DNA from 3 places in the Undibacterium sp. TJN25 genome. Region 3 is predicted to be linked to each of the others. Evidence: predicted binding sites of a transcription regulator. Region 3 holds the regulator's gene; each other region holds the start of a gene.
What was found. The regulator sigma-54, encoded in region 3, starts transcription at its own class of promoters, with help from an activator protein. The targets are predictions, from matches to a motif close to TGGCANGNAANCTGCTTT.
Positions count from the first base shown of each region.

Region 1: the regulator sigma-54 is predicted to act here: its motif matches at 7,969-7,986, upstream of prpB (methylisocitrate lyase).
Region 2: the regulator sigma-54 is predicted to act here: its motif matches at 7,060-7,077, upstream of ACO0LO_RS16095 (PEP-CTERM sorting domain-containing protein).

Region 1 covers NZ_JBMPPM010000005.1:106,739-117,083, reverse strand. The annotation lists gene ACO0LO_RS13885 (propionate--CoA ligase) at 1-1,721, opposite strand, end outside; gene prpF (2-methylaconitate cis-trans isomerase PrpF) at 1,948-3,138, opposite strand; gene acnD (Fe/S-dependent 2-methylisocitrate dehydratase AcnD) at 3,160-5,754, opposite strand; gene prpC (bifunctional 2-methylcitrate synthase/citrate synthase) at 5,814-6,962, opposite strand; gene prpB (methylisocitrate lyase) at 7,032-7,922, opposite strand; gene prpR (propionate catabolism operon regulatory protein PrpR) at 8,141-9,820, shown strand; gene ACO0LO_RS13855 (response regulator transcription factor) at 10,004-10,345, shown strand, end outside.
Region 2 covers NZ_JBMPPM010000006.1:102,957-113,301, reverse strand. The annotation lists gene ACO0LO_RS16130 (ornithine cyclodeaminase family protein) at 1-570, shown strand, start outside; gene ACO0LO_RS16125 (DUF4124 domain-containing protein) at 690-1,181, shown strand; gene ACO0LO_RS16120 (LysE/ArgO family amino acid transporter) at 1,237-1,842, opposite strand; gene ACO0LO_RS16115 (LysR family transcriptional regulator ArgP) at 1,965-2,891, shown strand; gene ACO0LO_RS16110 (class I SAM-dependent methyltransferase) at 2,897-3,550, shown strand; gene ACO0LO_RS16105 (hypothetical protein) at 3,699-4,205, opposite strand; gene fusA (elongation factor G) at 4,333-6,444, opposite strand; gene ACO0LO_RS16095 (PEP-CTERM sorting domain-containing protein) at 7,164-7,799, shown strand; gene ACO0LO_RS16090 (alkene reductase) at 7,860-8,969, opposite strand; gene ACO0LO_RS16085 (organic hydroperoxide resistance protein) at 9,300-9,725, opposite strand; gene ACO0LO_RS16080 (alpha/beta fold hydrolase) at 9,817-10,345, opposite strand, start outside.
Region 3 covers NZ_JBMPPM010000004.1:645,849-656,193, forward strand. The annotation lists gene lptC (LPS export ABC transporter periplasmic protein LptC) at 1-181, shown strand, start outside; gene lptA (lipopolysaccharide transport periplasmic protein LptA) at 195-803, shown strand; gene lptB (LPS export ABC transporter ATP-binding protein) at 805-1,548, shown strand; gene ACO0LO_RS13020 (RNA polymerase factor sigma-54) at 1,564-3,054, shown strand; gene hpf (ribosome hibernation-promoting factor, HPF/YfiA family) at 3,223-3,573, shown strand; gene ACO0LO_RS13030 (enoyl-CoA hydratase/isomerase family protein) at 3,767-4,858, shown strand; gene ACO0LO_RS13035 (ABC transporter ATP-binding protein) at 4,950-5,678, opposite strand; gene ACO0LO_RS13040 (ABC transporter permease subunit) at 5,690-7,645, opposite strand; gene ACO0LO_RS13045 (branched-chain amino acid ABC transporter permease) at 7,649-8,539, opposite strand; gene ACO0LO_RS13050 (ABC transporter substrate-binding protein) at 8,681-9,838, opposite strand; gene ACO0LO_RS13055 (DUF4197 domain-containing protein) at 10,216-10,345, opposite strand, start outside.

The DNA.
Region 1 (10,345 bases), on a different contig from region 3:
ATGGCGCCCAGTTGCCTGTCCACGACAGCCATCACATCTCCCTCCAGCGCCCTACGCGCCTCGGGAGATGCAGCCAGGTCAGGATTACGCAGGATTGCGAATGCCACCGCGGCCTGGCCCCTCACCTTGTCTTCCACACCAACAACGGCCACCTCGGATATTTGCGGATGGCTGGAAATGCTTTCCTCGATCTCGCGGGTGCCGAGGCGGTGGCCGGCTACATTGATGACGTCATCGGTGCGGCCGAGGATGAAGTAATAGCCATCCGCATCGCGGATGCCCCAGTCGAAGCTTGAATACACCTGCTGCCCGGCAAAATTGGACCAGTAGGTCTGTACGAAACGCTGGTCGTCGCCATACACCGTTTGCATGCAGCCCGGCGGCAGCGGGCCTTTGATGACGACAACGCCTTTCTGGTTGGGCGGGCATTCTTCACCGGTGGCGTCGTCCAGTATCTGCACCTTGTAGCCGTACATCGCAATGCCGGGGCTGCCAAGCCGCGTGGGCGTGTCCTCCACACCGTGAGCGACTGTCAGGATAGGCCAGCCGGTTTCGGTCTGCCAGTAATTGTCGATGACGGGAACGCCCAGTTCGCCTGCGATCCAGCTCGATGTGGTCTCATCCAGCGGCTCCCCGGCCAGGTAGAAGGCCTTCAGCGAAGACAGGTCGTATTTGTGCATCAGTTCCGGCGGATATTTTTTCAGCACGCGCACCGCGGTCGGTGCGGAGAACATTCTTGTAACCTTGTATTTTTCCACGATGCTCCACCAGATGCCCGCATCGGGCCTTATCGGCGTGCCTTCATACATGATAGTGGCCATGCCGGCAATCAGCGGGCCATACACGATATAGGAATGGCCGACCACCCAGCCTATGTCGGAGGTAGCGAAATAGGTTTCGCCCGGAATGCCGCAAAAGATATGCTTCATCGAAGAAGCCAGCGCCACCGCACAGCCGCCTACATCACGCTGCACACCCTTGGGCTTGCCCGTAGTACCGGACGTGTACAGTATGTACGACATGTCATTCGATTCCAGCCACGTCACCGGCACCTGGGCATCAAAATGGCGCTCGCGCAAGGCGGCATAATCTGCATCGCGGCCTGCGTTCAGCTTCATCGCTTCCAGCCCACGGTTGACCAGCAGCACATGCTGCGGCTTGTGTGCCGCCAGGTTGGTGGCCTCGTCCAGCAAAGGCTTGTAAGGCACCACCTTGCCGCCGCGCATGCCAGCATCGGCAGATACGATCAGCACCGGCTTGGCATCGTCAATGCGGCTGGACAGGCTCTTCGACGCAAATCCGCCGAACACCACCGAATGCACCGCGCCTATCCTTGCACAGGCCAGCATCGCAAACGCGGCTTCCGCGATCATCGGCATGTAGATCAGCACGCGGTCGCCCTTGCTGACGCCCAGCTCCAGCATCATCGCCGCTGCTCGGTTAATCTCTGCATGCAACTCGGCAAAGGTGTAGGTACGTTCGGTATTGGTTTCGGTAGAAACGGCGATCAGCGCGGGCTTTTCAGCCTGGCTGTCCAGCCAGCGGTCTACCGCGTTATGGCAAAGATTGGTCAGGCCGCCGGAGAACCATCTGGTGAACGGCGGATTGGATTCATCCAGGACCTGCGAAAATGGCTGGTGCCAATGAATCAGTTTTGCCTCATTGGCCCAGAAGGCTTCCGGGTCGTTCACCGACTGCTGATAAAACTCAGAATAGCGCATGCCAGTCTCCGTTTTTCTTTATTTATCCAGTGTAGGGCTGATGGCTTACCACTCTCTTACGCTGAAAATTTTTTCTCCGCTTTGATACCTATTTTTTCCACGGCATCAGCATTACACCGTATAGTGCAGCGCCAATAAAAAAAGCGCAGCGGCTTGCACCGTTGCGCTTTCCATGCAGGCAAAAGATCAGGGCTGCCATCTGTTTTACAGCGGCCGTTTCCCTGCGTTAAAAAGCATCGCCGGGTACCCTTATCCAGCCTTCCATCAGCACGCGCGCACTGCGGCTCATGATGGCCTTGGTGACACTCCATTCGCCGTTGCTCTCGCTGGCTTCGGCGCCGACCCGCAAGGTGCCGGATGGATGGCCGAAGCGCACGGCGCTGCGTGCGCCGCCGCCGGCAGCCAGATTGACCAGAGTGCCGGGAATCGCCGCAGCGGTGCCGATTGCAACAGCCGCCGTACCCATCATCGCGTGATGCAGCTTGCCCATGGACATGGCGCGCACCAGTAAATCAACGTCGGCAGCCGAGACCTGCTTGCCGCTGGAAGAAATATAATCGGCCGGCCTCGCGACAAACGCAAGCTTCGGCGTATGCTGGCGTTTGGCCGCTTCGTCCACATGCTTGATCAGGCCCATGCGTACAGCGCCGTGAGCGCGTATGGTCTCAAACATGGCCAGCGCCTTGGGATCGCTGTTGATTGCATCCTGCAACTCCGTACCCTTGTAGCCAATGGCTTCCGCATTGACGAAAATGGTCGGAATGCCAGCATTGATCATTGTGGCCTTCAGCGTGCCGACTCCGGGCACGTCCAGATCGTCAACCAATTGGCGGGTCGGGAACATGGCGCCGCCTACGCCTTCCTCTTCGGCGGCAGGGTCCATGAATTCAAGCTGCACTTCAGCCGCAGGGAAAGTCACGCCGTCCAGCTCAAAGTCGCCGGTTTCCTGCACTTCGCCGTTGGTCATGGGCACATGCGCGATGATGGTTTTGGCGATATTGGCCTGCCAGATCCGTATGACGGCGATACCATCTTTCGGCACCTTGCCTGCATCGACCAGACCGCCGCTGATGGCAAATGGGCCCACCGCGGCAGACAGGTTGCCGCAGTTACCGCTCCAGTCCACAAAGGCCTGGTCAATCGACACCTGGCCGAACAGGTAGTCGACATCGTGCCCAGGCTGGCTGCTTTTGGAAACGATGACAGTCTTGCTGGTGCTGGACGTTGCGCCGCCCATACCGTCTATCTGCTTGCCGTAAGGATCAGGACTGCCGATCACGCGCAGCAGCAGCGCATCGCGTGCAGCGCCGGGCGCTTGCGCAACGGCAGGCAAATCCTGCAGGCGAAAGAACACGCCCTTGCTGGTGCCGCCGCGAATGTAGGTGGCTGGTATTTTGATTTGACGCACATTACTCATGGCAATATATTCCTATCCACTCTAAGCAGCCTTTGTCGATGCGAGGAAATCCTGCGCGAAACGCTGCAACACGCCGCCGGCTTCATAAATTGCGACTTCTTCTGCAGTATCAAGCCTGCAGGTTACCGGTACTTCAACGCGTTCGCCGTGTTTACGTGTGATGACCAATGTCAGCGTGGAGCGCGGTGTGCACTCGCCAAGCACATCGAAAGTTTCGCTACCATCGATGGCGAGGGTCTTGCGGTCAGTGCCTGCCTTGAATTCCAGCGGCAGCACGCCCATGCCGACCAGGTTGGTGCGGTGGATACGTTCGAAGCCTTCGGCAGCAATAGCCTCTACACCTGCCAGACGTACCCCCTTGGCAGCCCAGTCGCGCGAAGATCCCTGCCCGTAGTCGGCGCCGGCAATGATGATCAGCGGCTGCTTGCGCTCCATATAGGTTTCGATCGCTTCCCACATGCGCATGACCTTGCCTTCCGGCTCCACACGCGTCAGGGAACCCGCTTTTACCTTGCCGTCCACGATGACCATTTCATTCTTCAGCGTCGGATTGGCGAAGGTTGCCCGCTGTGCCGTCAGATGGTCGCCGCGGTGCGTTGCATAGGAGTTGAAGTCCTCTTCCGGCAAACCCATTTTAGCCAGGTATTCGCCAGCAGCGCTGTCGAGCATGATCGCGTTCGATGGCGACAAATGGTCGGTGGTGATATTGTCGGGCAAAACCGCCAGCGGCCGCATGCCCTTCAGGCTGCGCTCGCCTGCGAGTGCGCCTTCCCAATACGGAGGGCGGCGAATATAGGTGCTCTGTGGGCGCCAGTCGTACAGCGGGCTAACCTTGGGCCCGGTTTCCACGCTAAAGGTAAACATCGGGTTGTACACATTGCGGAACTGCTCGGGCTTCACGCTGCTTGCAACGATGGCGTCAATTTCCTCATCGCTAGGCCAGATGTCGGCCAGCCGCACGGGATTGCCGTTGGCGTCGGTCCCGAGGATGTCCTTTTCAATATCGAAACGGATGGTGCCGGCAATCGCATACGCGACGACCAGCGGAGGCGATGCCAGGAACGCCTGTTTTGCATACGGATGGATGCGGCCATCGAAATTGCGGTTGCCGGACAGCACCGCGGTCGCATACAGGTCGCGGTCCACGACTTCCTTCTGGATGACCGGATCCAGCGCACCGCTCATGCCGTTGCAGGTAGTGCAGGCAAAGGCGACGACGCCGAAGCCGAGCTTTTCAAGCTCCGGCAGCAGGCCTGCCTCTTCCAGGTACAGTGCAACCGTCTTGGAACCGGGCGCCAGCGAACTTTTCACCCACGGTTTGCGCAACAGGCCCAGCCTGTTTGCATTGCGCGCGATCAGGCCGGCAGCGATCATGTTGCGCGGATTATTGGTGTTGGTGCAGCTGGTGATCGCAGCGATGATGACGGCGCCATCAGGCATCAGACCTGGTTCATTTTCCACCGTGCCGCTGATGCCACGCGCAGCCAGCTCAGACGTCGGCACACGGTTGTGCGGATTGGAAGGGCCGGCGATATTGCGCACCACCGACGACAGGTCGAAGCTGATGACTCTTTCGTATTCGGCAGTCTTCAGGCTGTCGGCCCACAGTCCGGTTTCCCGTGCGTAGGTTTCCACCAGCGAAACAAGTGCGTCGTCGCGGCCGGTCAGTTTCAGGTATTTGATGGTCTGCTCGTCGATGTAGAACATCGCCGCCGTAGAGCCGAATTCCGGCGCCATGTTGGAGATGGTCGCACGGTCGCCCAGCGTCAGGTGAGAAGCGCCTTCGCCATAGAACTCCAGATAGGAAGACACAACCTTTTGCTTGCGCAGGAATTCGGTCAACGCCAGCACGGTGTCGGTCGCGGTGATGCCCGGCTGCGGTTTGCCGGTCAGCTCCACGCCGATGATGTCCGGCAGGCGCATCCACGACGCACGGCCCAGCATCACGCTTTCTGCCTCCAGGCCGCCGACGCCGATAGCGATGACACCCAATGCATCCACCATCGGCGTATGGCTATCGGTGCCGACCAGCGTGTCCGGAAAGGCCACGCCGTTCTGTACCTGCACCACAGGCGACATACGTTCCAGGTTGATCTGGTGCAGGATACCGTTGCCTGGAGGGATGACGTCAACGTTCTTGAACGCCTTCTTGGTCCAGTCGATAAAATGGAAGCGGTCTTCGTTACGGCGATCTTCGATAGCGCGGTTTTTTTCAAACGCGTTTTCATCGAAGCCGCCGCACTCCACCGCCAGCGAATGGTCCACGACCAGCTGTGTCGATACCACAGGATTGACCAGCGCGGGATCGCCGCCCTGTGCAGCAATGGCATCACGCAGGCCGGCCAAGTCAACCAGCGCGGTCTGGCCGAGGATGTCATGGCAGACCACACGTGCCGGGAACCATGGGAAGTCCAGGTCGCGCTTGCGTTCGATCAATTGCTTGAGCGAATCGGTCAGGGTCGCAGGATCGCAACGGCGCAGCAGGTTTTCCGCCAGCACGCGCGATGTGTACGGCAATTTTGCATAAGCGCCGGGCTGGATTGCATCGACCGCGGCGCGCGCATCGAAATAATCCAGCTTGGTGCCCGGCAGGGGTTTTCGGTGTAAGGTATTCATGGCTCAGTATTCATGGCTCATTGAAAAAAGAAGCAATCAAAGCTGCTTTTATTTTATTTTTATTTGCGGCTCTTGATCGGGACAAACTTCAGGTCTTCCGGCCCGACGTAATTGGCGCTTGGGCGGATGATCTTGTTGTCGATACGCTGCTCGATGATGTGGGCAGCCCAGCCGGAGGTACGCGCGATCACGAACAGCGGCGTGAACATCGCGGTCGGCACACCCATCATGTGGTAGGACACGGCGGAGAACCAGTCCAGATTCGGGAACATCTTCTTGATATCCCACATGACCGTTTCCAGGCGCTCGGCGATATCGAACATCTTCGTCGAACCGGCCTCCTTGGACAGCTTGCGCGCCACTTCCTTGATGACCTTGTTGCGCGGATCGGAGATCGTGTACACAGGATGGCCGAAACCGATGATGACTTCCTTGTTTTCCACGCGCTTTTTGACATCGGCTTCGGCTTCATCCGGATTGTCGTAGCGCTTCTGGATTTCAAACGCGACTTCGTTGGCGCCGCCATGTTTAGGACCGCGCAACGCGCCTATGCCGCCGGTGATGGCGGAATACATGTCGGAACCTGTGCCGGCGATGACGCGGCTGGCGAATGTCGACGCATTGAATTCGTGTTCGGCGTACAGGATCAGCGACGTGTGCATCGCTTTTTCCCATTCGTCGGAAGGTTTGACGCCATGCAGCAGGTGCAGAAAGTGGCCGCCTATGGATTCATCATCGGTTTCCACTTCGATGCGCTTGCCGTTGTGGCTGTAGTGGTACCAGTACAGCAGCATGGAACCGAGCGAAGCCATCAGGCGGTCGGCGATGTCGCGCGCGCCTGGCGTATTGTGGTCGTCTTTCTCGGGCAATACGCAACCCAGCGCGGACACGCCGGTGCGCATCACGTCCATGGGATGGGACGATGCAGGCAGCCATTCCAGCGCCGCTTTCACGTTGGCAGGCAAGCCGCGCAGGGCTTTCAACTTGGCCTTGTAGGCACGCAGCTCTGCAACGGTAGGCAGCTTGCCGTGTACCAGCAGATGCGCGATTTCTTCAAACTCGCAGGAGTCCGCCACATCCAGGATGTCGTAGCCGCGGTAATGCAGGTCGTTGCCTGTCTTGCCGACTGTGCACAGCGCGGTATTGCCGGCAGTGACGCCGGACAGCGCAACGGATTTTTTGGGCTTGAAGCCAGTTGTTTCTGTCATTTGGTATCTCCAGTATATAGGTATGGATAGAAGGCAGGCGCATGGCCGCTACGCCTTCAGCAATTCTGTTTATTTACTCTTTTGCTGGGCAAACAGGGCATCCAGCTTCTGCTCAAAATCATGGTAGTTGATGCGGTCGTACAATTCCATGCGTGTCTGCATGGTATCGACGACGCTCTTCTGCGTGCCGTCGCGGCGGATTGCCGTGTATACATTTTCTGCCGCCTTGTTCATCGCGCGGAAAGCCGACAGCGGATACAGCACGATGCCAACGTCGGCAGTTTTCAACTCTTCCACCGTAAACAGCGGCGTGGCGCCGAATTCCGTGATATTCGCCAGGATAGGCACCTTGACCGCGCTGGCAAATTGCTTGTACATGCTCAGGTCGGTGATTGCTTCCGGGAAGATCATGTCCGCACCCGCTTCCACGCAGGCCACGGCACGTTCTATCGCGGCATCCAGTCCTTCCACGGCCAGGGCATCGGTACGCGCCATGATGACGAAATTTTCATCGGTGCGGGCATCCACTGCCGCCTTGATGCGGTCCACCATCTCAGCCTTGCTGACGATTTCCTTGCCCGGGCGGTGGCCGCAACGTTTGGCGCCGACCTGGTCTTCGATATGCATGGCCGCAGCGCCGAACTTGATCATGGATTTGACGGTGCGCGCCACATTGAACGCCGACGCGCCGAAACCGGTGTCCACGTCGACCATCAGCGGCAGGTCGCACACATCGGTAATACGGCGCACGTCGGTCAAGACGTCGTCCAGGTTGGAGATGCCCAGGTCAGGCAAGCCCAGCGAACCCGCGGCAACTCCGCCGCCGGACAGGTAGATGGCTTTGAAGCCAGCGCGCTTGGCCAACAACGCGTGATTGGCATTGATCGCGCCGACGAGTTGCAAGGGGGACTCTTCCTGTACCGCCTTACGGAAAGCGGCGCCTGCAGAATAATTGCTCATTTGCATCCTTTTTGAATGTTTAAATGTGTACGACAATGTTCGTTATAGTGCAATCGCCATGCCAGTACGGGCTTTTACAGACGCTCTAACGATATGCCCTTGCAAATCAAACACTTAAGCCGGCATGGGCTAGAGCCGCGACAACACAGCATCGCAAATATGTTTCATAATACGTTTCACTCTGGAATTTGAAACAAAATTTGAAACATTTCTGAAACATGCGAACTTCTCCTGCTCTGCCGCGCGACAGTAGCGATAAACCCGTGATCTGGACCGTATCCATCTCACGCCTGTTCGACCTGTTCCGCGACATCATGGTCGAATACGATGCCAGCGCCGCTATCGAACCCATCCACATGGGATTTGAAGAGGCGGCGATCCACATCCGCGAGCGCCTGAAAACGGAACGCTGCGATGCAGTGATCGCCGCCGGCTCAAACGGCGCCTACCTGAAAAGCCGCCTATCTATACCGGTGGTTATTGCCAGAGCCAGCGGTTTCGACGTGATGCAGGCACTGGCGCGTGCGCGCAAGGTATCGGCGGAAATCGGCCTGATCACCTATCAGGAAACGATGCCGGAACTGACCGAGTTCATGACCACTTTCGGCTTTCGCATCGTGCAGCGCACCTATGTGACAGAAGAAGACGCGCGGGCCCAGATCAGCGAACTGAAAGCTGCCGGCATCCAGGCCGTGGTCGGCGCCGGACTGATCACCGACCTGGCCGAAGAAGCCGGGCTCACAGGCATCTTCGTGTACTCCGCGGCATCGATACGGCAGGCCTTCGACGACGCGCTGGAGATCGCCCGCCTTACCCGGCTGGAATCCACGCGCGGGCGCAGCTACCCCGTCGCGGATTCCTTGCGCGCCCGGCATGGCATCAACGATTTGCGCGGAGAATCGCAGGCCATGCAGGCGGTGCGCCAGTCGATTACGCTATTTGCCCGATCGCCCGCCACCGTGCTGATCCAGGGCCAAACCGGCACCGGCAAGGAACTGGCAGCCCAGGCGATGCACAGGGAAAGCCCGCGCGCGCGGCAGGCCTTTGTCGCCGTCAATTGCGGCGCCATTGCCGAATCCTTGCTGGAATCCGAATTATTCGGCTATGAGGAGGGTGCGTTCACGGGCTCCCGCCGCGGCGGCCACGCCGGCCTGTTTGAAGCGGCACACCGCGGCACGCTATTTCTGGACGAGATAGGCGAAATGCCGACCAGCCTGCAAACACGGCTGCTGCGGGTGCTGGAAGAGCGCGAAATTGTACGGGTGGGCGGCACCCGGCCTATCCCGGTGGACGTGCGCATCATCAGCGCCACGCACTGCGACCTGGAAGCGCGAATGCGCGAAGGCCGCTTCCGCTCCGACCTGTACTACCGTCTGGCGGTGCTGCGCCTGCAGCTTCCTGCACTCTGCGACAGAAGCGAAGACCTGGCAGAACTCGCGGAATGGAGCCTGAAAACAGCACTGGCGGCGCTGGGCACACGCCCGCACGCTAACCTGCACGCCGAAGTGCTGGCATGCGCCGACTTGTTAAAGGCCTATGCGTGGCCAGGCAACGTTAGGGAGTTGCGCAACCTGATGGAAAGGCTGGCGCTATTCCTCGCGGCCCAGCCCTTGCAGGCACTCACACCCAGCTTTGTCGCAAGGATTGCGCCGGAAATCACGATGAATGCAACGCACTCCTCCGTGCCTGCCCTGCCCTATCAAACACCCGACTCTTCAAGCGATGCACTGCCGGCCATCGCGGCGGCTGATGGAGGCGCTGATGGCCCCTTTCTCACGGCACTGATGCTGCGCTTCGACAACAAGCGTGAGGCAGTCGCCGCCCACCTCGGAATCAGCCGCACGACCTTGTGGAGACGGCTGCGTAAGGCGGGAATAAGGGAAGATATTCCAAAATAGCCCGATGGTTGCCATTTTTACCACGGGCCACAGCAGCGTGTGCGGCCGCTTTCTTCATGGATAACCGGCCCCCGGATGGAACATGGAAAAGCAGGAAAAGTTGACATTCTTTGACGCATGATTGCCTTCGGGCTAAGGTAGAATGTGTGGACGGGAACGAGCGTCGAAACGTAGAGAAATATCATGGCATCTGAAAACAGTATTAAAAAACTATTGATCGTTGACGACAGCAAAGTATCGCGCATGGTCATCCGCGCGCACATCAAGGCTGTCCATCCTGAATGGGAAATTCTGGAGGCGACCAATGGCAACGATGCCATCGTGGCTGCCGATAACCAGCGCCCGGACTACTGCACGATGGACATCAACATGCCCGGCATACTGGGCACCGACGCTGCTGAACAGATCCTGCAGAAACATCCTGCCATGCGCATCGTCATTTTTTCCGCCAATATCCAGGAAAGCTTCCAGATGCGCTCCAATGCGGTGGGCGCCGTCTTCGTCGCCAAACCGGTGACGGAAAAA
Region 2 (10,345 bases), on a different contig from region 3:
ACTGGCAATCTGGCGCCGTACCTGGCGGCCGCGCACTGCGCCGCGCGCGACATCCTGGAAGTAGCGGTGTGGGGACGTTCGGAAGAAAAAGCCCAGGCATGCGCCGAGCGCATGCGTGCCGGCGGCGAACTGCCGAGCTACGTCAACATCTGCGTGGCGACAGACCTGGAAAGCGCCTGCCGCCGTGCAGACATCATCAGTTGCGTCACCACCAGCCGCACGCCCGTCGTACGCGGCGAATGGCTGGAACCCGGCACCCACCTGGACCTGGTAGGCGGCTTCAAGCCCGACATGCGCGAAGTGGACAATGCCGCCATCACCCGCGCCAGCATCTTTGTCGATACCTACACCGGCGCACTAAAGGAAGCCGGCGACCTGACGCAGCCGCTGGCCAACGGCACACTACGCCCCACCGCCATCGTCGCGGAACTGGCAGAACTGTGCAAAGGCACGCATGCCGGCCGCAGCAGTGCCGAGGAAATTACGGTGTTCAAATCGGTGGGCACTGCGCTGGAAGATCTGTGCGCCGCCAACCTGGTGTGGGCGCAGTATCAAAAAGCCGCCTCATAAAAAGGCCGACTCTCAGGCGACGTTCAGCAACAACGCCACATCGCCAACTTGCATTGTGATCAGGTCTCTTTCGTGACAGAATTGCCGAATAGCATGAAAAATCCACGCCAAGAACACCGATGCGCCACTTCTTATCCCTGTTAATTGTTCCGCTGTTTTGCCTGTCCGGCGCCGCATCGGCCCAGGTGTACAAGTGTACGGACCAGAGCGGCACGGTCTCCTATACCGGAACGCCATGCGCCAAAGCCGAAAAATCGCAGCAGTTGACGAAAATAGACACGCAGCCATCCAGCCTGCCAGCGGCAGACAGGGACTGGGAAAAGGAAAACCAGGAATTTGCACAGCGCCGGCAGGCGCGCAATGCAAATGACAATGCCGCGCAAAACCGCTGGAACCCCGCAGCTACCAGGAATAACAACTCCAGCCAGGCCAACCAGGGCTTGGTCAACGCCTGTGAAAAAAATCACGGCGTCCACTGCAGCAATCCGAATGTCATCGCCCAGATGAAAAAGGAAAATACACCCATCACCAAAGCGGAACAGCAGCAGGCCATCGGCGAACGCAGGGCCAGGGAAAGAGAAGAAGCGTTTAACCGAGCGGCAGGGAGATAGTCGCTGACTTGCTTGCAGCGACAGACCCAGGCTGCCCAGTAGCTGACATTGTTTCCTACAACACCAGCAAGCTCACCGCCAGAACCAGCATGATCACCCCCACGGCGCCATCCAATATGCGCCAGGCGCGCGGCTTGGCAAACAGCGGCGACAGCAGGCGGGCGCCGTAGCCCAGCGCGCAAAACCACACAATTGCCGTGCTGACCGCGCCCAGCGCAAACCACCACTTGCCCTGCCCCGGCTGCTGGCCACCGATAGCGCCCAGCAGCATGACGGTGTCCAGATACACATGCGGATTCAGCAGGGTGACGGCGAGCACCGACAGCAAGGCCTGGCGGGCGCTCAGCACGGTGGGTTTGGCGTCTGCATTCAGCGTATGGTCGGACAGGGCAGAACGCCAGGCCCGCAGCCCATACCATGTGAGGAAAGCCGCGCCGCCCCAGCGCGCCAGCAGCAGCAACAGCGGCTGCCCTTCTATCAGGCGCCCCATGCCGGCGACACCGGCGCTGATCAGCAGCGCTTCGCAGACGATACAGGCCAGCACGGTCAGCCCGACATGATGACGGCGCAAACCCATGCGCAGCACGTGGGCGTTTTGCGAGCCTATGGCCATGATCAATCCGGCGCCCAGTCCCAGGCCTTTTAAGTAAAACGGCAACATATTTTTCTCCCTGCTCTTTTTTCTCTCAACAGTCTGCAGTTTGTGGCAGTCGCGGTAAAATATGAAGCAAAATTAAAATATCAGGCTATTCATTAAATTTTCTTAATAAGTATCTATTTAACATGAACCTGGATTCCAGACAATGCGAAGCACTGCTGGCCGTCATTGACAGCGGCAGCTTTGAGCAGGCGGCGGCGCTGCTGCGCCTGACGTCGTCTGCCGTATCGCAGCGGGTGCGGGCGCTGGAGATCCAGCTCGGCAGCCCCTTGCTGGTGCGCAGCCGACCTTGCCGGCCCACGCATGCGGGCCAGCGCCTGTTGCAGCACCTGCGCCGCGTGCAGTTGCTGGAGCAGGATTTGCAGGCGGATTTTTCCGGTGAGCAGGCAGAATTGCTGAGTATTGCCGTGGCCGTCAATGCGGACAGTCTTTCCAGCTGGCTACTGCCGGCGGTAGCGGAATTCCTGCGCAGCGAGCAGGTGCTGCTGGACGTCAGCCTGGATGACCAGGACCATACGCATGCGCTGCTGGAAGCCGGGCTGGCGCTGGGCTGCGTATCGACCGAGCTGCATGCGATGCGCGGCTGCAGCGCGGAGTATCTGGGCATCATGCGCTACCGCTGCGTGGGTTCGCCGGCGTACCGGCAACAGTGGTTTGCACGCGGCATGCAGCGCGCCGCCGCGCAAAAGGCACCGGTCGTCGTGTTCAACCGCAAGGACAAGCTGCAGGCAGGCTACCTGAAGCAGCACTTCGGCATCGTCGAACACAGCTACCCTTGTCACTATATCCCCGCCTCCGACCCTTTCATGCATGCAATTGCGCTGGGCATGGGCTGGGGCATGGTGCCGGAACTGATGCTGCACCGGCTGCCGGCACACCTGCCGCCCGGCTCGCTGGTGGACCTGGCCCCGGATCGCCCGATGGACAGCAGCTTATACTGGCATAGCTGGAAAGTGCAGTCGCCGCGCCTGCAAAAGCTGTCGCAGACATTGATTGCGGCAGCGCGCACAATGCTGATACAGGCGGATGCCGCAACAGAGGAAAAAACATGAGCAACATGAACCAGACAAACACAGACAAGACAGACGCAGACAACAACGAACCGGACCTGGCAGGCATCACCGCCGCCACGCTGGATAACTACAACCAGGTGGCGGCCGATTTCCGCGAAGGCACGCGCGACCATGATGTGAGCCAGAACATCGCCGCGCTGCTGCGCCACATTGCGGCAGCGCCGCCGCTGATGCTGCTGGATTTCGGCTGCGGGCCGGGGCGCGACCTGAAGACGCTGACAAGCCTGGGCCACACCGCCATCGGCCTGGACGGCAGCGAGCAGTTTGTGGCGATGGCGCGTGCCGATACGGGCTGCGAAGTCTGGCAGCAGGATTTTTTGAAGCTGGAGTTGCCTGCCGGCCGCTTTGACGGCATCTTTGCCAATGCATCGCTGCAGCATGTGCCGGGCCGGGAGCTGCCGCGTGTACTGAAACAATTGCATGCTGCGCTCAAACCCGGCGGCGTACTGTTCTGCTCGCTGCCGCGCGGCGATAACGTCGAAGGCTGGAGCCGCCATCGGTATAGCGCCTTCCACGACAAGGCGGCGTGGTGGGCCTTTATGAACGATGCGGGATTTACCGAACTGGAACACTACTATCGCCCGGCCGGGCTGCCGCGCGAGCAGCAACCGTGGCTGGCCAGCGTGTGGCAGGCTTGAGTTTCACTATTCTCGCGTATCGAAGCACATGAATCGAAGCACACAAGAAAACGGCGGCATACTTTCGTATGCCGCCGCTTCTGCTTGCAGCCTGGGTCTGACGCCCATACAGGCGCCGAAGTTCAAGCGTGCTGCTCAACCGTCGTTGTTAGTGATCCCGGCCATGATGGTCGTCATGTCCACGGTCATGGTCCCTATCGTGCTCATGCTCATGCTCGTGATCCCGGCCATGATCCCAGCCTGGGCCGCGGTGGTCGCCGCGATAATCGCGCCGCTCTTCATACCGCACCGGGCCTGGGCCGCGTCCGGGGCCGCGCACATATTCCCTGTAGCGCGGTGCGTAGACATTGCGGTACCAGTTCTCCTGCACAAAATACACAGGCTGGCCGCAGGCATGGTAGCCGCCGCAATACCTGCGCCAGTTGCGCTGATGCGCTATGGGCACATACAGGTACAGAGGCTCAACCACCACACCTGGCTGCGGTGCATAAATCACTTGCGGGCGGGTATAGACCACTTGCGGCGCAGGCACTGCGCCGATATCAACCCGGCCATACACGCCGGGCTGGGCGAAATTGATGGAGACGCCGACATCGGCCGCGAAGATGGAACCGCTGGCTGCGACCAGAGCTGCTGCTAATACTAATTTTTTCATCGGATACTCCCTTTAAGCTTGTACAGGCGAGTATACAACGCTCTCAGGGGGTATCCGATGACGGGTTTTACAACTTGTTACTCAACTAACACCTTGCTGCATTCACGCTTTTCCGGCGTAAAAAGCATCAACGCGCCTCCGCCTTGCGCGTCATGACCTGCTCGGCCACGTTGCGCGGGGCTTCCGCATAGTGCTTGAACTCCATCGTATACGTTGCGCGGCCCTGGGTCGCGGAACGCAGCGATGTCGAATAACCAAACATCTCCGACAACGGCACTTCGGCCTTGATGATCTTGCCGCCACCACCGGCGATCTCATCCATGCCCTGCACCATGCCGCGGCGGGACGACAGGTCGCCCATCACGGTGCCGGCATAATCTTCCGGCGTTTCCACTTCCACGGCCATCATCGGCTCCAGCAAGACCGGGTTGGCGCGGCGCATGCCTTCCTTGAAGGCCATGGAGCCGGCCATGCGGAACGCATTCTCGTTCGAATCCACGTCATGGTAAGAGCCGAAGATCAGCGTAGCCTTGATGTCCACCACCGGGTAACCCGCCAGCACACCGGACTTCAGCGTTTCCACAATGCCCTTTTCCACCGCGGGGATGAATTCACGCGGGATGACGCCGCCCTTGATGGCATCGACAAATTCAAAACCCTTGCCTGGCGGCTGCGGTTCCAGCTTCAGCACCGCATGGCCATACTGGCCGCGCCCGCCGGACTGCTTGACGAACTTGCCTTCGACATCATCAGCAACAGAACGGATGGTTTCGCGGTAGGCAACTTGCGGCCTGCCGACATTGGCTTCCACGCCGAATTCGCGCTTCATCCTGTCCACCAGGATTTCCAGATGCAGCTCGCCCATGCCGGAGATGATGGTCTGGCCGGATTCTTCATCGGTATGCACACGGAAAGACGGATCTTCCTGCGCCAGCCGGTTCAGTGCGATGCCCATTTTTTCCTGGTCTACCTTGGTCTTCGGTTCCACTGCCTGCGAGATCACGGGTTCCGGGAAGATCATGCGCTCCAGGATGATCACGTGGTCGGGATCTGTCAGCGTATCGCCAGTGGTGACGTCTTTCAGGCCCACCGCAGCCGCGATGTCGCCGGCATATACCTCGCTGATTTCTTTGCGTTCATTCGCATGCATCTGCAGGATGCGGCCCAGGCGTTCCTTCTTGGTCTTGACCGGATTGAACACCGTGTCGCCGGAATTGACCTTGCCGGAATAGGCGCGGAAAAACACCAGCTGGCCGACGAAAGGATCGGTCATGATCTTGAAAGCCAGCGCGGAGAAAGGCTCGTTATCATCCGGATGGCGTTCTATCTCATTATCGTCTTCGTCATGGCCCTTGATCGCAGGCACATCCATCGGCGACGGCAGATAGTCGATGACCGCATCCAGCATCGCCTGCACACCCTTGTTCTTGAACGCGCTGCCGCACAGCATGGGCACGATCTCGTTGGCAATGGTGCGCTGGCGCAGCGCCTGCTTGATTTCGGTTTCGGTCAGCGGCGTGCCTGCCAGGTATTTTTCCAGCAATTCTTCGCTCGCTTCGGCAGCTGCTTCCACCATCTTGTCATGCCATTCCTGCGCCGTGGCCTGCAGGTGCTCCGGGATATCGCGGTATTCAAACTTGACGCCCTGGCTGGCCTCGTCCCAGATGATCGCTTTCATCTTGACGAGATCGATGACGCCTTCAAAATGGTCTTCCGCACCGACCGGAATCTGGATGGGCACGGCGACGCCCTTCAGGCGCTCGCTGATCTGCCGTTGCACGCGGAAAAAATCGGCGCCGACACGATCCATCTTGTTGACGAAGGCCATGCGCGGCACTTTGTATTTGTTGGCTTGCCGCCATACGGTTTCCGACTGCGGCTGCACGCCGCCGACGGAGTCGTACACCATCACGGCGCCGTCCAGCACGCGCATGGAGCGTTCCACCTCGATCGTGAAATCGACGTGGCCCGGCGTATCGATGATGTTGATGCGGTGCTCGGGATAGTTACCGGCCATGCCTTTCCAGAAGGCGGTGGTAGCAGCGGACGTGATCGTGATGCCGCGTTCCTGCTCCTGCTCCATCCAGTCCATGGTCGCCGCACCATTATGCACCTCACCGATTTTGTGATTCACTCCTGTATAAAACAGAATGCGCTCGGTGGTCGTGGTCTTGCCTGCATCGATGTGTGCGCTGATACCGATATTGCGGTAGAGCTCGATACGGGTTTTGCGGGTCATGGCAATCTCCTTCTAAGAAAACTTGGTAACGTGAGTGATGATAGTCCTAATTGGCAACCCGGGCGTGAAAGGATAACGCGTCCTCATCGGCGCACTGGCGCGCCGGAACGGCATCCGCCCGGAAACGTAAAGCTCCAGTCGACCCCATCTGGTGGCGAAACAAAAAATTAACAGAGGGCAAAAATGTCAAACGCCATCAATTTTATTAATCGAAGGCATAGCACTCCAGCATATCCCAACACCGGTTTGCGTGCTACCGCCAGGTCGTGCGCTCTCACACCCGGACAAAATGAGTTTTTATGAGCGATGCTGTCGGTAGCGCCGCCGCCCAGGTATCGATTGTTGCTCCGGAGAGAGGCGCGCTATGCCGCCATCATCGCAATAGCCGCGTATGTGCCTGATCAGCCAAAAGTTGCTTCACCACCACCCTGCTTTGCGTTAATACATACGCACACATACCTTAAAACATTTCCCTCTGGATTCAACAAGGATTGCACTTTGCCAAGAAATACTGTCGGCCGTTTTTACAGCGAGGATTTGCAATGTTTTTTTGTGGAATGGGTTTGTAGCAGCGCTTAAACACTTCGCGTCTGGCGAGGATGAAATGCTGCAAAGTAGCACGGAATTTGCTTGTACTTTTTACAAGTAGCGTGTTGTTCAGAAGGTGCGTCTCTTCGCACTTCCGGCCGCTGCTTCATTCATTCCTCAGGAGGAACATCATGCGTTTGAAATCCCTGGTTCTGGCAGTACCCTTAGTGCTCATGCTCGCTTTCAGCACGTCCGGCAACGCAGCAACCATCGTACAGAATATCCCCGGCCTCAGCCAGGACCTTGGCGACTTCACCCCCTTCGACATCAAGGCGTTGCCGTTCGATCCGGCCAACGGCACGCTGCAAAGTGTAAGCGTGGAAATCATCGGTACTTACCAGCCCATCATTTTTCATGATCTGGGCCCTTTCCCTGCCACGGTGGACTTGAATACACGGCTGTTTGTGTTTGCGGAAAACGGCGGCGGCACGCTGAACTTTGCCCTGCCGACACAAACAGGGGTGCCTGTCACTCCCGCTGGCCAGGATTCCGGGCAGACAACCGGCGTAGCAGCTGCCGTGGACCACATTTTTAACTTTACCGACGTGTCGGCCTTCATCACCGGCATCGCCGGCCAGCAATTGCTGATCGGCTATGGGTTCAGGGCTTCGGATGGCTTGCCGGGCACAGGCGGCGCCTCCGACCTGACCAACTTCAACGGCAGCGCCATCCTGACCTATACCTTTGACGTGCCGGAACCGGCAACGCTGATGATTTTTGCCATTGGCCTGTTCGGCCTGGCATTGAGCCGCCGCCGTTCTTCCTGAGCTGGCGGCCCCGCTGCATGCCGGCGCCCAGGCCAGCATGCAGTGACTGCCTCGTCCGCCTTAAGCGGCTACTGCTTCTGCGCTATAAAACGGGTAGTCGGTATAACCTGCCTCATTGCCGCCGAAGAAGCTGGGACGGTCGTACGGGTTCAGCGGCAGCTTGCGACGCAGGCGTTCCGGCAGGTCCGGATTGGCGATGAAGTGGCGGCCGAACGCCACCAGGTCGGCGTCGCCTGCATTGATGATCGCTTCTGCCGAATCACCGGTGAAACCGCCTGCCGCAATGATGGTGCCTTTGTAGTGCTTGCGTATCAGTTGCGAAGCAACGGGGTTCTGGTCCTTCGCTTCGTCTTCGATGTTGCCGGCAATCCGGGGCTCGATCAGATGCAGGTAGGCCAGGTTCAGCTTGGCCAGTTGTTGCGCCACATAGGTGAACAGCGCTTCCGGATTGCTGTCGCTCATGTCGCCCCATGAGCCGCTGGGGCCGATGCGCACGGCGACCTTGTCGCTGCCCCAGACCGAGATCAGCGCATTGGTCACTTCCAGCAGGAAGCGGCTGCGGTTTTCTATCGAACCACCATAAACGTCGGTGCGCTTGTTGCTGCCGTCCTGCAGGAACTGGTCAAACAGGTAGCCGTTGGCGGCATGGATTTCCACGCCGTCGAAACCGGCGGCGATGCCGCGCTGTGCAGCGCTGCGGAAACTTTCTACCAGGTCGGCGATCTCTTCCATCGTCAATGCGCGGTTAGGCGTATTCGGCACCCAGCCTGCCGTGGTGTAGGCAACACCGCCGTGCAGGATTTCAGACGGGCCGACCGGTGTGCTGCCTTGCGGCTGCACATCCACATTCGACTGGCGGCCTGCGTGGTATAGCTGCAGGAAGATGCGGCCGCCCTTGGCATGCACGGCATCCGTGACAAGCTTCCAGCCGGCGATCTGGCTATCCTCATACAGGCCGGGAGCGCCCAGGTAACCGTTGCCGTTGGCGGCAGCGATCGTGGCTTCGCCTATCAGGAAGCCGCCTGCGGAAGTGCGTTGCGCATAGTATTCGGCCATCAGCGGGCCGGGCATGGCGCCCTCTTCCGCACGCATGCGGGTCAGCGGCGCCAGCACGACACGGTGCGATATCTGGTAAGGGCCTAATTTGACGGCGGACATAAGTTTGGACATGATTTCCTCGGGGTAGATGTAAAAGTCTATTCAAGCAATTAATATGGACGGACATCTTTTATTTAACAAAGACTGAGGCGCCTGAATCGGTGTTTCCTCGGTGCCGCCGTACTGTGAAGCTATTGTGGGGCCAGGCCGGTTTGAGAAAAACAGTCTGGACTTCACAACATATCGGATATTTTTATCCGCAATCAATGTGGCGTGGATTTCCGCTTCACAAGGACATGCGGGGCGACCGGACTTGCGTCACAGTCGCCCCGCACGGCAATCCGCCGGATGACGGACTAAAGGTTCAGCGGTCTAAAAAAGCCTGGGAACCAGCTGGCCTGTTTATACCAATGTCAGCGTTACATCGATATTGCCGCGGGTAGCGTTCGAGTAAGGGCAGACGATGTGCGCTGCGGCGACCAGCTTTTCTGCTGTCGCGCGGTCCATGCCGGGCAGCGATATCTTCAATTCGACTTCGATGCCGAAGCCGGTGGGTATCGGGCCTATGCCGACCGTGCCGTCCACGGTAACATCGGCTGGAACGGCGATCTTGTCGCGGCCGCCGACAAATTTCATCGCACCCAGAAAGCAGGCGGAATAGCCGGCAGCGAACAGTTGCTCCGGGTTGGTGCCGACAGCACCGGCGCCGCCCAGTTCTTTAGGGGTCGTCAGCTTGACGTCCAGCACGCCGTCTGAAGAGATGGCGCGGCCTTCGCGGCCACCGGTAGCTTTGGCGTTTGCACGGTACAGGATTTGTGGGATAGACATGATGGTTTCCTTTAAAAATAATGAGTCAATGTGTTGGGTGGGGTACGGCATTTGCTGCGTCCGGCCTCCCCACGGAGGCCGGGAAATTCAATTAACGTTGCACTGCATTCATGATGACGTCGGCCACCACCTGAGGCTGCGACAACATCGGCACGTGGCTGGAATTCACCGTAGTGGTGACGGCATTCAGCTTTTTGGCGAAAGCCCGTTCCAGGCCTGGGTCTATCATGCGGTCGTTGTTTGCAACGATGTAGTAGTTGGGTTTGTTTTTCCATGCGGCGTAAGTGATAGGCTCGCCGAAAGATTTAGCCGGAAACAGCCCTTGCAAAGTAGCAAGCACCCTGGCCCGAGCAACAGGCACGTCTTGCGCAAAGTTCTGTATGTAGGAGTCCGACGGCAAATCTATATAACCGCCTGCTGCAGCGGGCTTCAAGGTAGGGATGCCGGGTGGCGTAGGATAGTCCTTGCCGACAGAGCCCAGGGATTCGCCTTCGGAAGGTGCAAACGCCGCGACATACACCAGCGCCTTGATCTTGTCGCTGCTACCTGCCTGCGTGATGACGGCGCCGCCCCATGAGTGTCCGACCAGCACAACCTTACCGGTTTGCGCATCCACTACC
Region 3 (10,345 bases):
GACCGACCTCAACATCATGAAAACCGATAACCCCGTGACTATCACCAGCGCCCGCGCCGTCATGCATGCCGTTGGCATGGAAGCCAACAGCACTACGCAGGAAGTGCGCCTGCTGAGCAAGGTGAAAGCCACATTCGATGCGCGCTCGGGCTCGGCGCCGCGTCAACAACCTACCCGATAGCCAGGTTTTATATATGAAAAATAATACCCATTTTAGTTCTGCGCGGCTGCCGAAGTCACTCTTTCTGGCGGCCTGTATTCTGCTCCCCGCCGCCGTGCTGGCCGAACAGGCAGACCGCTACAAAAAGATCGACCTAGAAGCCGAATCCTCTGTCCTCGACGACAAGACCAAGATCAAGACCATGACCGGCAACGTGGAGATCACGCGCGGCACGCTGCTGATCAAGACCGACAAGGCCGTCGCGACCGAAGGTGCTGAGGGATTCCAGTTCATCGTCATGACCAGGGGTCCCGGCGGCCAGGCGTTTTTCAGACAGAAGCGGGATGGCGGCCCCAACCTGTGGGTGGAGGGCGTTGCCGACCGCATGGAATACGACGAAAAAACCGAGGTCGTCAAATTCTTCAATAAGGCGCACGTGAAATACCTGGAAGGCAAAAAAGTCACGCAGGAGCAGGAAGGCGAGTTCATGTCGTATGACAGCAAGACCGAGAACTTTGTCGGCGCCAACAATGCGTCGGGCACCAGCGTGTCTGGCGGTGGCAGGATCAAGATCACCATACAGCCCAAGCTGGAAGAACCCAAGCCGGATTCACCGACCACGCAGAACACACAGAAAAAATAATATGACGAGCACCCTTATTATCAGCGGCCTGCAAAAGAAATACGGCGCGCGGCAAGTCGTGCGCGACGTTTCGCTGGAGGTCAAGAGCGGTGAAGTGGTCGGCTTGCTGGGCCCGAACGGCGCCGGCAAGACCACGTCCTTTTACATGATCGTAGGCCTGGTGCCGTCCGACGCGGGCAAGATAGACGTCAACGGCACCGACATTTCTCACCTGCCCATCCACAAGCGCGCATCGCTGGGCCTGTCCTACCTGCCGCAGGAGGCGTCGGTATTTCGCAAGCTGTCGGTGGAAGACAATATCCGCGCCGTGCTGGAATTGCAAAGAGATGAGAACGGCAAGCTGTTGGAAAAGGCCAAAATCGAGGAAAGGCTGGATACCTTGCTGGCCGAACTGCAGATAGAAAAAATCCGCGAAAACCAGGCGCTGTCCCTGTCCGGCGGCGAGCGCCGCCGTGTGGAAATCGCCAGGGCGCTGGCAACCAGCCCGCGCTTCGTGCTGCTGGACGAACCATTCGCCGGCGTGGATCCGATTGCCGTGATCGAGATCCAGCGCATTGTCCGCTTCCTCAAGGAACGCGGCATCGGCGTGCTGATCACCGACCACAATGTGCGCGAAACCCTGGGTATCTGCGACCACGCCTACATTATCAACCAGGGCGCGGTGCTGGCCAGCGGCAGGCCGGATGAGATCGTCGCCAATGAATCCGTACGCAAGGTTTACCTGGGAGAGCACTTCCGGATGTAACGGATACCGCCCCCTATGAAACAAAGCCTACAACTCCGCACCTCGCAGCATCTGGCATTAACGCCGCAACTGCAGCAATCGATACGTTTGCTGCAGCTATCAACGCTGGAATTGCATCAGGAGCTGGAAAACCTGCTGACCGATAATCCTTTGCTGGAGCGGGTGGACGATCCTTTGGACAATGCCGTCAGGTTATTGGCGGACGGCGCCATCAGCGCCACCAGCAGCGGTTCGGACAACGACAGCAGCCCTGTCAACAATGGCGGCGACGAGCCGGTTGCGCCAGTCGACAGTGGCGAAAGCGGTGAAAGCCCAAATGCGACGGATACGACCAGCGCCAATGAAGAGGACTGGAGTTTTGACGACATGCCGCAAGGCTCCAAAGGTCCGGAAGAGGATGAAGGGCGCCCACAGCTGGAATGTGCGCAGACCTCGCTCAGGGAGCACCTGCTGGAACAGATGCGCGTCACCGTCAAGGAAATACGCGACCGTGCACTGATAGAGCTGATCATCGATGCGCTGGACGGCAACGGCTACCTGACGGAATCGCTGGACGATATCCATGGCGCGTTGCCCCTGGAACTGTGCGTGGAGCCGGAGGAGCTGAATTTTGCGCTGAACATGCTGCAGAGTTTCGAGCCGGCCGGCGTAGGCGCGCGCAGCCTTTCCGAATGCCTGGCGCTGCAAATCAGGCGGCTGCCGAAAATCCCTTTCGTCACACGCCGGCTGGCACTGGAAATTGTTGAAAAACATTTAACCCTTTTTGCACAGCGCGATTTCAACAAGCTGAAAAAAGTGCTTACTTGCGACGATGAGGACTTGCGTGAATCTCAGGTTGTCATCAAGCAATGCAAGCCACATCCCGGCGCCGAATTTACTGCCGATGCATCGGACTACGTGGTGCCGGATGTTATTGTCAGGAAATCAAAAAACGGCTGGCAGGTGTTGCTGAACCAGGATGTGATGCCGCGCCTGCGCGTCAACAGCATGTACGCGAACATCATGAAACAGAACCGCGGCGATGGCACACTGAGCTCCCAGCTGCAGGAAGCCCGCTGGCTGATCAAGAATATGCGGCAGCGCTTCGATACGATACTGCGCGTTGCGCAGGCGATAGTTGAAAGGCAACGCAATTTTTTCACGCATGGTGCTGTTGCGATGAGACCACTTGTTTTGCGCGAAATTGCTGATACACTGGGTTTACACGAGAGTACTATTTCCCGTGTCACAACCCAAAAATACATGCTGACCCCGCATGGAATGTTTGAGTTGAAGTACTTTTTCGGTAGCCACGTTGCGACGGAAACCGGGGGTGAAGCGTCATCCACCGCAATACGGGCACTCATCAAGCAATTGATAGGAGCAGAAGACCAGAAGAACCCACTCTCTGACAGCAAGATCGCAGACATGCTGGGTGAACAAGGCATGGTCATCGCGCGACGCACCGTCGCAAAATACCGGGAAGCCTTGAAAATCCCTCCAGTAAGCCTGCGCAAATCCTTATAAAAATCCTGGAATTCCCAGCGGCATTTATTGCAGTAATGCATGCTGATTTTTCAGATTTCTGTAACAAGTCCTTGTAATTGCGTCTTGCATTGCTATATATAATTTAGCTCGATCTTCAGGGCTAGCACCATGCTATATAGCAAGTAACATCTACCATAGGAGCGCCGTATGAATCTCACAATCAGTGGACATCACCTCGAAGTTACTCCAGCAATCCGTGAACATGTGCAAAACAAGCTAGAGAGGATAAGGCGGCACTTCGATCAAGTCATTGATATTGCAGTCATCCTGACCGTTGACAAGCTCCGGGAAAAAGAAAAACGCCATAAAGCCGATATCAATCTTCACATCAGCGGCAAAGACATCCACGTCGAAAGCCTCGCACAAGACCTGTATGCAGCGATAGACACGCTGATCGACAAACTCGACAGGCAAGTCATCAAACACAAAGACAAAATCCAAGGCCACAAAAACGACGCGATCAAGCATATCCCTGATCCTGCCTCCGCTTCCGCCTGACCGGCGCCTGGTACTGGAATAACGAAGGATGCCAACCGGCATCCTTTTTTATTGGGTTCGCCGCACTTGTGACCCGGCCGCAAGCGAACCGGAAACCCCGAAAAATATTTCTTTTACCAAAGAATCGCGGGCTGCCCGGATAAATCGCGCATACGCGCTAAAATAGGCTTTTCATCTCACTACGATCTTTTCCATGAGCGAATACGTCCAGACCTTCGTCCAGAACCAGATAGGCTTTATCACGCTGGACAGACCCAAGGCATTGAATTCCCTTTCCCTGGACATGGTCCGGGAGCTGACACAGATATTGCTGCAATGGCGCGAAGCGGATAATGTCGGCGCCGTCTTTATTTCTAGTTCCAGTGAAAAGGCTTTTTGCGCCGGCGGCGACATCCGCTTCTTTTACGATGCGGGCACGTCCACGCCGAGGGGCGACAGCGCCTTACTGGAAGACTTCTTCACCGAAGAATATGCGCTGAACCATCTGATCCATTTTTATCCCAAGCCGTATATTGCGCTGCTGAACGGCGTGGTCATGGGCGGCGGCATGGGCATTGCGCAGGCGGGCCCTTCATGCCGTATGCGCATAGTCACCGAGCGTACCAAGATGGCCATGCCGGAGGTCAATATCGGCCTGTTCCCGGACGTGGGCGGCGGTTATTTCCTGTCGCGTGCTCCGGGGCAATTGGGGACCTACCTGGGCCTGACCGGAGAAATCTTCAAGGCGGCCGATGCGATTTACGCCGAACTGGCGGATGTCTATGTGCCTACCAGTGCGATACCTGCGCTGATGCATCTGCTGACTTCGACGCAGCAGGCCGATATCCGCGCGGCGATCCGCGAATTTGCTGCGCCGTTTGCAGAGGAAATCAAGCTGGAAGAAAGCTCGCTGGCAACGCACCGCAGCCTGATAGACCAGTATTTTTCCGCCGGCGATGTGGCAACGATCATTGCAACGCTGTCGGAAGACGGCAGCGAATTCGCGCGGCAGACCCTCGCCGTCATGCAGAAGCGCTCTCCGCTACTGGTATGCGTGACGCTGGAGCAGATACGGCGCGGCGCCGGCATGACCGTTGCTGCCTGCCTGCGCATGGAACGCGATATGGTGCGCCATTGCTTCAAGCACGGCGAAGTACTGGAAGGCGTGCGTGCACTGGTGGTAGACAAGGACAACACACCGAAGTGGTCGCCGCCTAGCCTGGGCGAAGTAACGCCGGAAATGATACTGCCCTTCTTCGTATCGGCATGGCCCGACCATGCGCATCCATTGCGTCATTTGGACTGACGCAGCCAAGACGCAGAGTGCAGTAATAAAAAAAAGATGGGGCCCGCAGGCCCCATCTTTTTTAGTCACATCCGCTGCGAGTGATATTGCTTTAATGCTGCTGGCCGCCGCCCAGATAGGCAGCCTTGACCGCAGGATCGTTCTTCAGCTTTTCGGCGGGGCCATGCACCGATATCCTGCCGTTTTCCAGCACATAGCCGTAGTCCGCCACGTTCAATGCAGCGGCAGCAAATTGCTCCACCAGCAGCATCGTCGTGCCTTCCTGTTTCAGGCGCGAGATGATGCGGAATACTTCATCCACCAGGATAGGCGCAAGGCCCATGGAGGGCTCGTCCAGCAGCACCACCTCGGGGTTCAGCATTACCGCCCTGGCCATGGCAAGCATCTGCTGCTCGCCACCGGACAAGGTGCCGGCCAGCTGGTGCTGGCGTTCTTTCAGGCGTGGAAACAGTTCCAGTGCCTTTTCCAGGTCGACCTTGATATCGCCGCGCGGGCGGGAACCGGTGAAGCGGGGAAATGCGCCCAGCAGCAAGTTGTCCGTCACACTCATCGTGGCGAACACGCGCCGTCCTTCAGGAGAATGCGCGAGACCTGCGCGCGCAATCTTGTGCGAATCCAGGCCGGTAACATCCTTGCCATCCAGCGTGACCTTGCCCTCCTTGGGCTTGAGCATGCCGGAGATGGCGCGCATTGTCGTAGTCTTGCCGGCGCCGTTGGAACCGATCAGTGTAACGACCTTGCCCTTCGGGACTTCCAGTGAAATACCGTGCAGCACTTCGACCTTGCCGTACGCCGCGTGTAAATTTGAAATGCTTAACATATCATCCTCGCTTAAGCTGGAACAGGTGCATGCGCGGACTCATCGGCGGCGCTGCCGCCGAGATACGCTTCAATGACCTTGGGATCAGCCTGTACTTCAGCCGGCTTGCCTTCGGAGATTTTCTGGCCAAAATCCAGCACGGTGACGGTATCCGAAATAGACATGACAACGTCCATGTGGTGTTCGATCAGGATGATGGTGATGCCATGCTCGCGGATCTTGCGAATGATCGCCACCAGTTCCTTGATGTCAGGTGCGGTCAGGCCCGCGGCCGGCTCATCCAGCAGCAGCAGTTGCGGGTTCAGCCCGAGTGCGCGGCCAATCTCCAGTACGCGCTGCTTGCCGTAAGGCAGATTGCGCGCCTCCTCATCCGCCAGGTCCGCCAGCCCGGCAAACTGCAGGATGCTGGCAGCACGCTCGCGCGCGGCCTTCTCCTCACGGCGGTAGCGCGGTGTGCCTATCATCACATCGAAGACATTACTGCGGAAGGTATGGTGCAAACCGACCAGCACGTTTTCGGTCGCCGTCATCTCGCCGAACAGCTGCACGTTCTGGAAAGTACGCGCGACGCCGCCCAGTGCGATTGCGGAAGGCGTATTGCCGGAAATCTGCACACCGTTGAATTCGACCGCACCGGCTGTGGGCTTATAGATACCGGTGAGCACGTTCATCATCGTGCTTTTGCCGGAACCGTTGGGCCCGATCAGTCCGTGCACCGTGCCTTTGGCAATACGCAAATCCACCGAATTCAGCGCCTTTAGCCCGCCGAACTGCATCAGTAACGACTTGCCCTCCAGCAGATAACCGGACTTGCCGGCATCGGCGGCAGTGGCCACTGCATGGACGACGCTGTTTTGTGCAGAGACGGATTCGACGTGCTTGCGCCTGCCCTTGTTGAAGAAGCCATTGACGAAGCCGACGATGCCGTCCTGCAGGTAATAGACGACGAACAGCGTCATGAAACCGAAGATCGTCAGGCGCCAGTCGGTGATGTTTTCCAGCTTATAGGAAAATAGCGCCATGCCTATCGTCGCGACTACCGGCACAATCACATTGCGCCAGGTTTTTTTCTTGCTTGCGAGCAGGTAGGCAGAACTCAGCACGGCAGCCACGACCGCCACGATGGCGATCTGCCGGAACAGGTCGATGTCGGCGAGCAGGCTCGGCAGCATGACGACGATCAGTGCACCGAGCAGGGCGCCGCTGCGAGTCTTGCGACCGCCCATGATTACCGCCAGCAGGAACAGGATGGTTAGTTCAAAATTATAGGTATTTGGAGAAATGTATTCTTCTGAATAGGCATACAGGCTGCCCGACAGGCCGGCCAGCGCGGCGCTGATCACGAAGGCATAGACCTTGTAGCGGTATACCGATACACCCATGCAGTCTGAAGCAATGGGACTATCGCGCAAAGCTTCAAACGCGCGGCCCAGGTGCGATTTCAGGATGCGGTGCACGACGATCAGCGACAGCACCATCAATACGGCGACCAGGTAAAAATAGCCGACTTCCGTCAATTTTTGTCCGAAGAAAATGGGCTTGGAAATTTTGATACCCATCGGCCCTTCTGTCAGGAAGCTCATTTCGTTGATCAGTATCTGGATGATGGTGCCGAACGCCAGCGTCACCATCGCCAGGTAAGGACCGGTAACTCGCAACGCCGGCAGCGCCAGGATGGCGCCGAAGATGGCCGTCAGCACGATACTGGCCGGCATCGCCACCAGGAAAGGCAAGCCCAGTTTCAGATACAGTACACCTGTGGTATAGGCTCCGATGCCGAACAGCCCGGCATGGCCCAGCGACACCTGGCCGGTATAGCCGACGACGATGTCCAGGCCAAACAGCAGGATGGCGTAGATGAGGATGGTCTCCGCCAGATGGATATAATAAGGATTCGGAATCAGTATCGGGAATATCGCCAACGCGGCAATGCCCAGTACTGAGAGCGCAATGATTTTCTTGTTCATGTTCTACACTTTCTTGATGGCGGCTTTGCCAAACAGCCCGGCAGGCTTGAACGCCAGCACCAGCAACAACAGTAATAATCCCGGCACTTCCTGGTAGCCGGTAGAGATATAGAAGCCGGTCAGTTTTTCGGCAATGCCGAGGATCAGGCCGCCGACGATGGCGCCGACGCCGGAAGTCAGGCCGCCGATAATCGCGACCGCAAACGCCTTCAGGCCCAGCGCAGAACCAATGGTGACACCGGTAGGCACCAGCGGAGCAATCATGACGCCGGCAAATGCGGCGGCGGCGGAAGACAGTCCATAGGAAAAGGTAATCACCATCCGGGTATTGATGCCCATCAGGCCGGCGGCATCGCGATCATTCGACGTAGCCACTACCGCTTTGCCATAAATGGATTTGCGGTTAAAAATTTCGACGGCGGCCATGATCGCCAGCGCACCGATGACGACTACGACCTGCATGGGCTGGACGTTGGCGCCGAACACCTGGAAAGGTGCGGCAGACAAAGGCGAAGGGAAAGGCAGATCGTCCTTGCCCCAAATATTTTCAGCAACGTTCTTGAAGATGATAGCCAGTGCGATAGTCGACATGATCCAGCCGAACTCGGACTTGATCTTGATCGCCGGGCGCACGCCTATCCACTCCACCAGCATGCCCTGCAGGGCGCCGAATACCAGCACCACGGGGATCATCAGCCAGTAGTTCATATAAGGGCCGCCATGTACATTGCCGACCAGGCTGAGGCCGACCATGGCACCCAGCATCAAGGCTTCGCCCTGGCCGAAATTCAGGGTACCGGAGGTGGCGAATGTGAGCTGATAGCCGAAGGCGACGACCGCATAGATCATGCCGAGTGCGATACCGCTGATCACAAGTTGTAAGAGGATTTCCATTTTATTCACCTGGCACGGCAGCAGCTGCCGTATTGCTTAAGATTTACTTAATATGCTTAAGAAAAGGGCCAGTCACAAGAACTGGCCCATTACAGATCTGAGTGTTGCCTCGGATCTAGTAGCTAGCGTTAGCGTTTTGGCTTATTTGGCGAGAATGACGCGGCCGTTTTTCACTTCACCGAAAGCAACCATACCTGGCTTGATGGCCTCATGATCATCATGCGTGAATGGCTTGTTGTAGGTAGCGACAACACCTTCCACTTTTTCATTCAGGTTTTCCAGCGCCTCACGTACTTTTGCGCCATCGGTCGAGCCGGCCTGTTTGATCGCAGCTGCCAGCAGGTACACAGAATCGTAACCCTGCGCCGCAGATACCGGTGAAGGCATGCGGTCTACTTTATAGGCCTTCTGGTAGCCGTCGATGAAGGATTTGCGCTTCGGCGTATTGCCATCCTGGATGAAGGTTTGCGGCATCAACGTGCCATCGCCGTTCTTGCCGGCGTTGTCAATGAAGTTACCCATGGACAGCGTCCAGCTGCCTATCATCGGTACTTTCCAGTTCAGTTTTTCCATGCCGTTGGCAATCTGCGCGAGCTCAGGGCCGATGCCATAAGTCAGCACGACTTGTGCGCCTGCCTGCTTGGCCTTCAGCAACTGCGCTGTCATGTCCACGTCCTTGAGGTTATATTTCTCAACAGACACTGGCTTGATGCCTTTTGCACCCAGCGCTTTTTCCAGATCTTCGCGGCCCAGCTGGCCGTAGTTGGTGGAGTCTGCGAGGATCGCCACTTTGGTGAATTTTTGCTTGGTAACGGCTTCTTCCACGATCATTGCAGACTGGATCGTATCATTGGCGGCATTGCGGAAAACGTAGTTGTCCTTGAACTCCGGTGCGGCGAACTGCTTGGCAACGATAGTGCCGGTTGCAACGTTGTTGATGACGGGGATCTTGGCTTCCTGGTAAAAACGCTGCGATGCGAGCGCAACGCCGGTGTTGGCATAGCCCAGGGTCGCAACTACTTTTTCCTTATTGATCATTTCCTGCGCAACCTGCACACCGCGTTCGTTCTTGGCTTCGTCATCGCGTTCGACCACTTGCAGCTGGCGACCCAGGACGCCGCCTTTGGCATTGATTTCTGCTACGGCAAGCTTGACGCCATCGCGCATTGATACGCCCATCGGCGCGGAACCGCCTGTGAATGGACCGGAAACGCCAATCTTGATCGGTTCTGCGGCAATACCTGCGGCTGCCCAGCTTAACAACGCGCCTGCAACCAAGGTTTTCATTTTGTGCGACATGTCTATCTCCTGTTTATGAATTATCGTGAATACTCAAAAAGCTTCAGATCGTTTTTGTTATAACCACAAATTGTATGTGCGTTAAATCCTTGCAGCAATCATAAATCCATGCGGCGGCGCAACATAAGCTACTTAAGTGGTACTACCGAGAACACAGCAAATCTTGCCTGCAACTCCCGCCAAACTGCTCCGTTCTCGCGCGGCCAAAAAGCCAAGCTCGTAGAGCTTAATCCATATTAAGGAAACACATCTTTTTTTATCTGAAAAGCTTTTCATCCCATGGTGAAATCTTTTTCATCTGAAAAAGCGGCGCAGCGGGAATCGCACCCGCGATCCCCTTGCGCACTGTTGTTAAACGCTCCGGCGAGCATTCAGGTTTACTTGAGCAAGCCGAATACTTTTCCGATGATCTTGCTGCCCGACCCTATCGGATCCTGGCGTATTGCCTTCTCTTCTTCCGCAATCATCAGATACAGGCCATCCACCGCACGCTGCGTGACATAACCT